DNA from 3 places in the Microbacterium sp. A8/3-1 genome. Region 2 is predicted to be linked to each of the others. Evidence: riboswitches for the same ligand, from Rfam matches in the RefSeq annotation. Region 2 holds a riboswitch; each other region holds the start of a gene.

Evidence for each region. Region 2 has a riboswitch for thiamine pyrophosphate ahead of thiM (hydroxyethylthiazole kinase). Riboswitches for the same ligand answer to the same signal wherever they lie in the genome.
Region 1: it holds a riboswitch for thiamine pyrophosphate, as region 2 does, so the genes downstream of both, ABS642_RS17260 (ECF transporter S component) here and thiM (hydroxyethylthiazole kinase) in region 2, are expected to answer to the same signal.
Region 3: it holds a riboswitch for thiamine pyrophosphate, as region 2 does, so the genes downstream of both, ABS642_RS13420 (MFS transporter) here and thiM (hydroxyethylthiazole kinase) in region 2, are expected to answer to the same signal.

What each region holds. Positions count from the first base shown of each region.
Region 1 covers NZ_CP158357.1:3,523,066-3,525,323, reverse strand. Annotated here, with positions in the region: gene ABS642_RS17265 (ATP-binding cassette domain-containing protein) at 1-699, opposite strand, end outside; gene ABS642_RS17260 (ECF transporter S component) at 696-1,346, opposite strand; TPP riboswitch at 1,337-1,448, opposite strand; gene ABS642_RS17255 (D-alanyl-D-alanine carboxypeptidase) at 1,530-2,258, shown strand, end outside.
Region 2 covers NZ_CP158357.1:242,045-244,302, forward strand. Annotated here, with positions in the region: gene ABS642_RS01260 (NAD-dependent epimerase/dehydratase family protein) at 1-678, shown strand, start outside; TPP riboswitch at 685-778, shown strand; gene thiM (hydroxyethylthiazole kinase) at 770-1,618, shown strand; gene thiD (bifunctional hydroxymethylpyrimidine kinase/phosphomethylpyrimidine kinase) at 1,615-2,258, shown strand, end outside.
Region 3 covers NZ_CP158357.1:2,745,855-2,748,112, forward strand. Annotated here, with positions in the region: gene ABS642_RS13410 (MerR family transcriptional regulator) at 1-447, opposite strand, end outside; gene ABS642_RS13415 (DUF4188 domain-containing protein) at 520-1,050, shown strand; TPP riboswitch at 1,057-1,164, shown strand; gene ABS642_RS13420 (MFS transporter) at 1,158-2,258, shown strand, end outside.

The sequences.
Region 1 (2,258 bases), 1.2 Mb from region 2:
CTGATGCGGCGGGCCGTCCGCGAGCAGGCCCCCGTCGGCTGCGAGCACGATCACCCGTGACATCAGGTCGACCCAGACAGGGGTGCGGTGCTCGACCACGATCAGCGTCGCGCCGGTCGTGGCGACAGCGCGCTCGACGCTCGCCCGCACCTCGTGCACCCCCTCGGGGTCGAGGTTCGCGGTGGGTTCATCGAGCAGGAGGAGTCCGGGGCGCATGGCCAGCACGCCGGCCAGCACGAGCCGCTGCTTCTGCCCGCCCGACAGCGCCTTCGTCGCGCGGTGAAGCGGAACATCGAGGCCCACGGCATCCATCGCCTCGGCGACCCGGCCGGGGATCTCGGATGCCGCGACACCGAGGTTCTCGCAGCCGAAGGCGATGTCGTCGCCCACTTTGGACAGCACGATCCCGGCGTCCGGATCCTGGAGCACCAGGCCGACCTGTCCGCGCCGCGATTCGGGAGCGGCCCCGTCGATGAGCAGGGAACCGTTGCGCTCGCCTTCGTCGGCATCTCCGAGCACGCCGGCGAGTCCGGCGAGCAGCGTCGACTTCCCGGCACCGGAGGCACCGAGGAGGAGGACGCGCTCGCCCGGCTCGATCGTGAAGCTCACGTCGGTGACCGCCGGACGCTTACGACCGGCGTACCGCCACCCCCAGCCCGCGGCCTGCACGCGGGCCGGGGCGGCGACACTCACGCTCAGACCTCGCGCACGTGCTCTCGCCCGACGGCGAAGCGGCTCAGGGCACCGGTCACCGCCAGAGCGCGCACGAGCAGCCAGCCGAGCACACCCGCGAGGATCGCTCCCGACACGACGACGCTGACCAGGTAGATCGTGTTGAACTCGAACGACTTCAGGATGTTCGGCGAGCTGCCGTAGAAGAGCTCGAACACCCATGCGGCGGCGGCCGCACCCATGCCGGCGAGCGCGGCGACGACGATACCGAAGCGACGGTAGAAGAACAGGGCGAAGATGATCTCCGCGCCGAGCCCCTGGACGAGTCCGGAGAGGACGGTGGAGATGCCCCAGACGTTGCCGATCAGCATCGAGACGATCGCGGCGACGAGCTCGACGACCAGGGCGGCACCGGGCTTGCGGATCACGAGTCCGCCGACGACTCCGCCGAGCAGCCAGATGCCGACGGCGATGCCGCCGAGGCCCGGTGTCAGGGCGTCGGCCGCACCGAACCAGGCGTAGCCGATCGTGTTCCAGCCCCAGAAGACCAGGCCGATCGCGACGCCGAGGACGGCGGCCACGACGATGTCGACGACGCGCCAGCGGTAGAGGCCTGCGGCGGGTGTCTGACCCTGCGTCTTCGTGGACGCGGATGTGGACGTGGACGTACTCATCTGAACTCCTCCCTGCGCTGGCATGACCCAGATCAGGTTCGACGGTCGAAGCGCGATTCGCTCCCTCTCAGCCCGGCTCGCCGGACTCCCGTGGTTGTGCTGACGATCCTACCGCGTCCCGACACTCTGTTTCCTCGGGGGCGCTCCGCCGCGATCGCCGCCGGGATTGGGTACCGTAAACGAGTGACCCCTTCTGATCCCGCCGACGAGGCGACGGGCGTCCTGGGCGATGGCGTCCCCACGGACGCCTCCCCCGACGCCGATCGCGCCGCGTTCCCGTTCGGGACGGATGCCGCCACGCGCACGCCGGACCAGGCCTCGGCCTTCGCGACCGACGCCCTGTTCGCCGGGGACGCTCCGCCGCCGTCGTCGACGCACACCTCGCCCCTTGCGGCCTCTGCCGTCGCGGTCGATGCCCTGTTCACCGCGGATGCGTCGCGTCCGCGGACCAGCTCCACCGAGGCCGACGCCGAGGTCGCATCCACCGAAACCGCAGCCGCCGAGAACGTCGCGGCCGCCGAGGTCACGGCCGCCGAGAACGTCGCGGCCGACAGCACTGTCGCTGTTGCGGAACCGCCCCTCTTCAAGCCGCGCGTCGATGCGCCGACGACGACGCTCCCTGCCGAGACCGCGACAGTGCCGGAGCCTCCCGCGCAGTGGGCCGATGAGGCTGCCACCGCCACGGCCCTGACCTGGGTCGACAGTTCCGCCGTCGCGCAGCATACGACCGTGGCGACGCTCGACGAGGACGCCGAGGACGAGCAGGCGGACGGGCTGCTGCGGGACGCCAACCTGCGGCCTGCGATCGCACGTCCCGGACTGCTGGTGCCGCTCGGAGTGCTCGCCGGGGTGATCGCCGCATATGCGGGAACGACGCTGCTCTGGCCGCTGCACGAGGTTCCTCCCACGGTG
Region 2 (2,258 bases):
GTCTACGCCGACGACGAGACGGTCGGGGCGGACGAGTCCGCGCCCCGGCATCCGCCGGCCCAGCCGGGCGACGAGTACGAGTACGGCGCGCAGAAGGCCGGGGCGGAAGATGCCGTCGAGACATTGGGCGAGCGTGCGCTCGTCGTGCGGCCGGGACTCATCGTGGGCGCCGGTGACCCGAGCGACCGGTTCGGCTACTGGGCGGCCGCGTTCACGAGAGCAGGCGATGAACCGGTGCTGCTGCCTCCGGTCGATGGCCGCGCGGTGCAGGTCATCGACGTCGATGACCTCGCCGCTTATGTGGTCGCCGCGACCGTGAGCGGTTCCGTCAACACGATCGGCGACGCGAGCCCGCTCGGCCACGTGCTGGAGTCCGTGCGTGCGGCATCCGGACACACGGGCGACACCGTGATCGCCACCGAGGAGTGGCTGCTCGCGCAGGGCGTCGAGTACTGGATGGGGGAGCGCTCTCTGCCGCTCTGGCTCCCGGCGGAGGCGACCGGTTTCATGACTCGTTCGAGCGCGAGGTTTCACGCGACCGGTGGCACGCTCCGCCCGCTCGCCGAGACCATCGCGGATGTGGTCGCCGACGAGCGGACTCGCGGGAGCGACCGCATCCGCCGCGCCGGGCTCACCAGGACAGAGGAGCGCGCGCTGCTGGCCGAGCTCGGTCGCTAGACTTCGAGCAGTGACACGGGGTGCCGCATCCGCGGCTGAGAACAGACCCGTCGAACCTGATCTAGTTCGTACTAGCGAAGGGATGTCGCCCATGAGCGATCGTCTGCGTCCGGAATCCACCATCGACCTCGCGGCTTCGGCCGGGACACTGCTGGGGGTGCTGCGCGAGGCTCCGCCGTTGACGCACTGCATCACCAACGCCGTCGTCACCGGCTTCACGGCGAACGTGCTGCTCGCCGTGGGGGCGGCACCGGCCATGGTCGACATCGTCGGAGAGTCCGGCATGTTCGCCGGGGTCGCCTCCGGCCTGCTGATCAACCTCGGCACCCCGACGCCCGAGCAGCGTGCGGCGAGTGTCGAGGCTGTCGCCGGGGCCACGGCAGCAGGCACTCCCTGGGTGCTCGATCCGGTCGCCATCGGCGCGCTGCCCGTGCGCACCGCCCTCGCGCAGGAACTCGTCGCACAGCGTCCCACCGCGATCCGCGGCAACGCCTCGGAGATCCTCGCGCTCGCGGGCCTCAGCGCGGGCGGCCGCGGCGTGGATGCGACGGACAGCACGGATGCCGCAGCCGATGCGGCTCTGTCGCTCGCGGCGCGCTTCGGGAGTGTGGTGGCCGTCTCCGGTCCTGTCGATCTGATCACGGACGGGCAGCGCGTGCTGCGCATCGCGAACGGCGATGAGCTGCTCACCCGCGTCACGGGCGGAGGCTGCGCGCTCGGCGCGGTGATGGCCGCGTTCCTCGGAGCGGCCGGGCGTGCGGGTGTCGACGCGTTCACCGCCGTCGCCTCGGCCAGCCTCGTCTACACGATCGCGGCGGAGCAGGCCGCGCTCCGGTCGACGGGGCCGGGCAGCTTCGCCGTCGCCCTGCTCGATGCCCTCTCCGCGGTGAGCGCGGCCGATCTCGCCGCCGCCGCCCGTGTCGAAAGCGGCGCGCTGTGAACGCCGATCTCTCGCTCTATCTCGTCACGGACCCCGCGCTCTGCGGCGCACGCGGTGTGGTCGAGACGGTGCGTCAGGCGGTCGACGGAGGCGTGCGCATCGTGCAGCTGCGTGACAAGGCCGCGACCGACGCCGAGATCGTCGACCAGCTGGTCGATCTCTCGCACGCGATAGACGGTCGTGCTCTGCTCGTCGTGAACGACCGTCTGGACGCCGCGATCGCGGCCCGGGAACGCGGGGCGCGGGTGGACGGCGTGCATCTCGGACAGGGGGATGCCTCGGTGCTCCGCGCCCGTGAGGCTCTCGGCCCGGATGCGGTCATCGGGCTGACGGCGAACAGCCCGGCGCACCTCGAGGCCGTGCTCGCGCTGCCGTTCGGCACCGTCGACCACCTCGGCGTCGGGGTCATCCGACCCACGCTCACGAAACCGGACCACCCACCGGCTCTGGGCATCGAGGGCTTCCGGGCGTTCGCCGCCGCGAGTCCGCTGCCGTGCGTGGCGATCGGCGGCGTCGGCATCGACGACACCGAGGCTCTGCGTGAGGCGGGCGCGGCCGGCCTGGCTGTGGTGTCGGCATTGTGCGCGGCCGACGACCCGCGTCGGGAGGCGGCGCAGTTCCGGCGACGCTGGCACGCCGG
Region 3 (2,258 bases), 2.0 Mb from region 2:
CATGCTCGCGAGGTACTCCGCCATCGCCGCATCCGGCACGACGAACCCCGCGTTCTCCAGCCCCTGCAGCGCCCGCGCGACTGCGCTCAGCACCGCCGGGTCGCACATCCCCGGCTTCCACCCCAGACCTTCGACGAGCCGCTCGGCCTCCGTCAGATCCAGCGCGTCATCCATCGGCGGAGTGATCGCCCCATGTGCCGCGCCCAGGAGCAAGTGCGGACTCTCCGGCGGATCATCCAGCGCCGCCAGCACCCGCCGCGTCTCGGCGATGCTCACTCCCGCGTCGAGCAACGCCCGGATCACCCGCAGCCGCTCCACATGCTTCTCGCCATAGGCGGCCTGGGTCGGCGCGCTGCGCTCACCCTCGGGCAGCAGCCCCTCGCGCAGGTAGTACTTGATCGTCGGCACGGTCACGCCCGTCTGGGCTGACAGTTCGGAAATTCTCATGGCCACCTCTTGACTTCGATAGTAGCGCTATCCATTATAGATAGTGAAGCTATCCAATCAGGAGGAGTCATCATGTCGAAAGTCATCACGGGCCGCATGACCCACCGCCACGAGGGCGAGCTCGTCGTGTTCCACATCGGGATGCAGATCAACCGCTGGTGGCGACCCGACCTGTGGCTGCCGACCTTCTTCGCCATGCCACCGATGCTGCGCGAACTCTCCATCGACCCCGACTCGGGCATGCTCGGCTACCAGCTGCTGTTCGGATCCGGCGGACCCTATGTCGTGCAGTACTGGTCATCGGTCGACAAGCTCTACGCCTATGCGTCCAGCCCGTCGCAGGAGCACCGCCCCGCCTGGACCCGCTTCAACAAGATGGCGCGCAAGGCTCCGGGCGCGGTCGGCATCTGGCACGAGACCTTCCTCGTCGATCGCGCCGAGAGCGTGTACGTGTCGACGAAACCGATGGGGCTGCCGAAGGCGACGGAGATGGTCGAGGTTGGCAAACGGCAGGATCGGGCGCAGGCGCGGTTCGCGGAGGGGCGGACGGTGTCTGGCCAGGCGCAGTCCCCGGAGATCTTGAGCGAACCGCGCCTCCCCTAGACTTCCTTCCAACCACAGGGGAGTCCCGGCAGGGACTGAGAGGGCGCTGACGCAGCGCCGACCCTCACACCTGATGCGGGTCATGCCGCCGTAGGAAGTCGAGTCATATGTCGCGCCTCATCATCGAACCCGAAACGTCCTCTCGAGCACGAAAGGCCGTCCGCGGCGGATTGCTCGGCAACTTCGTCGACCAGGTCGATATCTTCCTGCCGGTGATCGCGCTCGCCCCCGCGGCCGCGGTCGTGCTCAGTCCCGACCCTGCTCAGACTGGCCTGATCTTCGTCGCCACCCTGTTCGGACGCCCGCTCGGAGCCGCCATCTTCGGAAGCCTCGCCGACCGCTACGGCCGCACGAGCACCACCAAGGTCGCGATCGCCGGCATCGCGATCACAACGCTCTTGATCGCCCTGATCCCGAACCACGACCTCGGTGGTGAAGCAACCCTCTGGGCGTTCGTCGCGCTCCGTTTCGTCGGAGGCATCTTTCTCGGTGGCGAATACTCCGCGGCGATCCCGCTCGCCATGGAATGGTCTACTCCACGCCAGCGCGGCCTGCTCAGCGGCGGCATCATGGCCATGTCCCCGCTCGCGAACTCATTCATCGCCGCGCTCACCCTGACGCTCCTGCAGGTGCTCGGAGCCGACGACTACGCGATGTGGGGATGGCGGATGCCGTTCATCGCCGGCGCCCTGCTCGCGGTGGCGATGCTCGGCTACTACTCCGTCGGGGTCCACGACTCCCCCGTCTCGACGAGCGTCCGCCACCGCACCCGACCTCTGTCCGACATTCTGATCGGACCGTTCCGCCGCCAGCTCTGGCAGGCGTTCACGCTGATGACCGGCCTCTGGCTGTTCACGCAGATGGCGATCCCCGTGCTCACCGGCCTGCTGAGCGAAGCACCCCAGATCGGCCCGACCACCGTGCCGCTCATCATGCTGGTCGCCACCCTCGTCTCGGCTGCGGCGATGATCGCCAGCGGTGCAATCTCGCAGCGGATCGGACGGCGCCGCTTCTTCGTCGCCTTCGGAGGCCTCGCGATCATCGCCGCTCCGCTGGCCCTCATGTGGGCGATGTCCGCGCAAGGCGCTGGCGCCGTGCTGGCCGTCACCGTCGTGCAGATCGTCACCGTGTCGGCCTACGGCCCGGTCGGCGCCTATCTCGCCGAGCGCTTTCCCGTTTCCGTGCGGTCGAGCGGATACGGGGTCGGC